2 regions of the Aquabacterium sp. J223 genome follow, and region 2 is predicted to be linked to the other one. Evidence: predicted binding sites of a transcription regulator. Region 2 holds the regulator's gene; the other holds the start of a gene.

Region 1 (2,193 bases), 1.4 Mb from region 2:
GCCCTCGGCGCGCTGGCCACGCTCGGCCTGCTGGCGCCGGCGCTGGCGCTGGCGCGGGAGGCGACCACCGGCGGCCCCGACGCGACGCTGGACGCGTCGCTGCAGCGCCTGCGCCACGACGCCACCCGCCAGCTGCAGGCCGACTGGCCCGGCGCCCGCGTGGAGGTCGTGGTCGGCGCGCTGGACCCGCGGTTGACGCTCGCGCCCTGCGCCCGGGTCTCGCCGTACCTGCCGGCCGGCAGCCGCGCCTGGGGCCGGACCCGCGTCGGCCTGCGCTGCGACGAGGGCCCGGTGCGCTGGAATGTGTACCTGCCGGTGACGGTGAGGGTGTGGGCCCGCGCGCTGGTCGCCGCGAATCCCCTGCCCGCCCACCAGCCGCTCACCGAGTCCGACCTGCGGGAGGCCGAGGTGGACCTGGCGGCCGCGCCCTCCCCTGCGCTGCGCCACCGTGCCGCGCTGCTCGGCCGCAGCCTGCAGCGGCCGCTGGCCGCCGGCGACACGCTGCGCCAGGCCGATTTGAAGGCGCGCCAGTGGTTCGCCGCCGGCGACACCGTCTCGGTGCTCGCCGTCGGCGGCGGCTACACCGTGCGCGGCGAAGGCCAGGCGCTGTCCGCCGGCTGGGAAGGCCAGCCGGTGCGGGTGCGCACCGAGGGCGGCCGGGTGATCAACGGCCGGGCCGTCGCCGAGCGCCAGGTCGAGGTGGCCCTGTGAGCCCGGCGCGCCATGCCCGGAACAGCGCCGAGGTCCCCCCTCGACTGCGGGGATCGACAGGTCCGGTTTCAAAAACGCCTAAAGTCAACCCCAGGCGGTCCGATACAGCCACCATGTTGACCGGGCCGAAGGATGTCGTCTCGGCCTTTTGGAGCACACCATGAAGATCGGCCACCTCGAGAACAAGCCCGCCGTCACCCCGGTCGGCACCGAGCGCAAGGGTGCGGCGGGCGACGCCACCGGCACCACCGCCACCGGCACCGAACCCAGCGCCAAGGTCGAGCTGTCGTCGGCGGCGCTGCTGGGCCCGGAGGGCGCGACCCCCGAATTCGACGCCGAGAAGGTGCAGCGCATTGCCCAGGCCATCCGCGACGGCAAGTTCCAGGTGAACGCCGACGCCATCGCCGACAAGTTGATCTCGAACGCGCAGGAAGTGCTGAGTCGCAGTTCGCACTGATCCTGCTTCCCGACCGCCGCCCCCAGGGCGGCCCACCCCCTGCGACATGACGCCTTCCGCGCCCCGCCCCGCCGACGCCCCACCCCTTGAGTCGCTGCTCGACGATGTCGAACAGCGGCTGGCCGCGCTGGGCGTCGCCCTGCGCGAGCGCGACGTGCACGCCATCGACCAGCAGGCCGGCGCGCTGCACCGGGCGCTGGCGCAGGCGGTGCACGGCTTCGGCCGCGCCGCCCGCGCCGGTGGCGTGCCGCCGCCGCTGCGCCGGCGCCTGGCCGATGCCAGCGGCCAGGTCGCCGCCCAGCGCGAGTCGCTGGCCCGCGCCACCGCGGCGCTGGACCGCGCCATCGACGTGCTGCTGCCGCGCTCGGCGGCTGGTCTGTATGGCGCCCATGGCGGTGCCGAGCGGGTGACGCACAGCGGGAGCCTGCAGGCCTGATTGACGATCGACCGGTTCGTCTTCGAACCGGGGAGAGCGTTGATGGGGCAGCCCCGGGGGCTCTTCGCGCTGCGGTCCGAGCTTCTTTGCGGGGCAGCCCGTGGGCCTGCGCGGCCCACGGGCTGCAACGCAAACAACAACAACAACCTCACCCCACCAACGCACACCTCACCAACCGTGCCCCCAGCACCCCCGTCAACACCAACGACGGCAGCCCCACCAGGAAGCCCCGGCGCCCGCCGTTGATGAGGATGCGCGGCAGCGCCAGCACGCTGGCCTCCACGAACACCGGCATTGCCTTCTTCAACCCGAACGGCGAGGTGCCGCCGACCAGGTAGCCGCTGTGCCGCTGCGCCACCTCGGGCGCGCACGGCGTCACCGACTTGACGCCGATCTCGCGCGCCAGCGCCTTGGTGCTGACCTGCCGGTCGCCGTGCATCAACACCACCAGCGGCGTCCCCCGGTCGTCCTGCATCACCAGCGTCTTCACCACCTCGTGCTCGGGCACACCGAGCTGGCGCGACGACTCCGCGGTGCCGCCATGCTCGACGTAGTCGTAGACGTGCTCGGTGTAGTCGATGCCGTGCGC
Region 2 (2,193 bases):
GTGCACCGCGCGCTGAAGGCCCAGCCGGGCGCCGCCTGGCGCATGGACGCCAGCGACGTCAACCTCATCTTCGCCCGCCACACCGGCGCCCACGCGGCCGGCGCGCGCGCCTGACACCGACCCGACCGCTGCCCGCCCCCCGCATGCGCGACGTCCTCTCCCCCGCTCCAGCGGCATCCCCTTCGACCAGGCCGACGGCCTGCGCCGGCTGTTCGCTGGCCGGCCCGCCACCCGCTGCATCGCGCTGGCGAGCAACCCCCACGTGGCCTTCGGCGCGCTGCTGCTGCAGGACCTGGCGCGCGCCTTCGTCGCGCTCGGTCGCCGCGTGCTGGTGCTCGACGCCGGCGAGTCGGCGCCCGAGCCGCACGAGCTCGCGGCACTCGACCTGGCCGCCTGCGTGCAGCCGATCGACGAGCAGGTGGGCTACCTCGCCGCCCGCGGCCTGCCGCTGCGCCATGTCGACGCCCGCGGTTCCTGCGCCGGGTTGCTGCAGGCGGCGCTGGCCGCCGCACCGCAGGCGGACGTGCTGCTGGTGCACGCCAGCGCCGGCGAACTGGCGCGACTGTTCACCCGCCAGGCCGTGCGCCCGCTGCTGCTGGCCAGCGACCATCCGGCCAGCGTCACCCATGCCTACGGCGCGATGAAGCTGCTGCACCAGCGCACCGGCCTGGCCACCTTCGACCTGCTGCTGGAGGCCGCCGAGCATTCGCCGCGCCGCGACGCCATCGCCGACCGCGTGGCCAGCTGCGCCGACCGCTTCCTCGGCGCCGTGCTGCACGACTGGGCCGCCATCGACCCCGCCGCGGCCGACGACGAGCCGCTGCCCGATGCGCTGCTGCGCATCGCCCGCGACCAGCTGGCGCCGTCCGACGACACCTTCACGATGCCCGTGCCCGCCGCCCGCCTCGCCGCCGGCCCGGCCGCGCACCGCCCCCAATGACCCCGCACCCGCCCGGAGCCTCCCCCGTCATGTACACCGCCAAAGGCCGACTGGACAACAACGCGATGCTCAAGCAGTACAGCCCGCTGGTGCGGCGGCTGGCGCATCAGATGATTGCCAAGCTGCCGGCCAACGTCGAGATCGACGACCTGATCCAGGTCGGCATGATCGGCCTCAACGACGCGCTCGGCCGCTTCGACGCCGCCCAGGGCGTGCAGTTCGAGACCTTCGCCACCCAGCGCATCCGCGGCGCCATGCTCGACGAGCTGCGCGGCAGCGACTGGATGAGCCGCGGCAGCCGCCGCCAGCAGCGCAGCATCGAGGCCGCGGTGCACCGGCTCGAGCAGCGCCTGGGCCGCGCGCCGCAGGAAAGCGAGATCGCCAAGGAGATGGAGCTGTCGCTCGCCGAGTACCAGGAGCTGCTGGGCAAGGTGCGCGGCACGCAGCTGGTCTACCTGGAGGACATGACCGGCGACGGCGAGGACGACGACTACCTCGACCGCCACATGACGCCCACCGAGGAGGCCAACCCGCTGGGCCTGCTGCAGGACCGGCGCATGCGCGAGGCGCTGGTCGAGGCGATCAAGAACCTGCCCGAGCGCGAGCAGTACGTGATGAGCATGTACTACGAGCACGACATGAACCTGAAGGAGATCGCCGCCGTGCTCGGCGTCACCGAAAGCCGGGTGTGCCAGCTGCACAGCCAGTCCATCGCCCGTCTGCGCGTCAAGCTGCGGGCCTGGTAACGCGGGGGTGCTCCGGTGAAGTTCCATGCCGGCGATCAGCGCCTTCGTTCCGTGACGTCACACCCCGATGCGCAAAGCACCACCGACGAGGATGTGCAGCGGCTGCGGCGCATCGCCGACTCGCTGCCGTCCTTCGTCGGCTACTACGACCCCCAGCAGCGACTGCTGTTCGGCAACGCGGCGTTCCGCCGCCACTACGGCATCGGCGATGCCCCGCTCGACGGCCTGACGCTGCGCGAGGTGCTCGGCGACGAGCGCCATGCGGCCTCGTCGGCGCGCATCGCGCGTGCGCTCGCGGGCGAGTGCCAGCGCTACCAGCTGCACACCCGCAACAACGCCGGCGAGCCGGCCGACCTCATCATCGAGGACGTGCCCGACATCCAGGACGGCCGGGTGGTCGGCGTCATGGTGCTGATCACCGACATCACCGAGCTCAGGCAGGCCGAGGCCGAGCGCGAGGCCAGCGACAAGCGGCTGCGCACCATCGCCGACAACCTGCCGGTGCTG

What was found. Region 2 encodes FliA, which starts transcription of late flagellar genes. Its sites were predicted from a motif close to CTAAAGTTTNNNNNNNNNNNGCCGNTA; they were not measured.
Region 1: the regulator FliA is predicted to act here: its motif matches at 790-816, upstream of flgM (flagellar biosynthesis anti-sigma factor FlgM).

The regions. Positions count from the first base shown of each region.
Region 1 is NZ_CP088297.1:2,098,436-2,100,628, reverse strand. Features, by position in the region: gene flgA (flagellar basal body P-ring formation chaperone FlgA) at 1-711, shown strand, start outside; gene flgM (flagellar biosynthesis anti-sigma factor FlgM) at 872-1,168, shown strand; gene LRS07_RS10130 (hypothetical protein) at 1,215-1,604, shown strand; gene LRS07_RS10125 (aminoacyl-tRNA deacylase) at 1,753-2,193, opposite strand, start outside.
Region 2 is NZ_CP088297.1:3,477,747-3,479,939, reverse strand. Features, by position in the region: gene flhF (flagellar biosynthesis GTPase FlhF) at 1-114, shown strand, start outside; gene LRS07_RS16540 (P-loop NTPase family protein) at 263-940, shown strand; gene LRS07_RS16535 (RNA polymerase sigma factor FliA) at 970-1,686, shown strand; gene LRS07_RS16530 (GGDEF domain-containing protein) at 1,738-2,193, shown strand, end outside.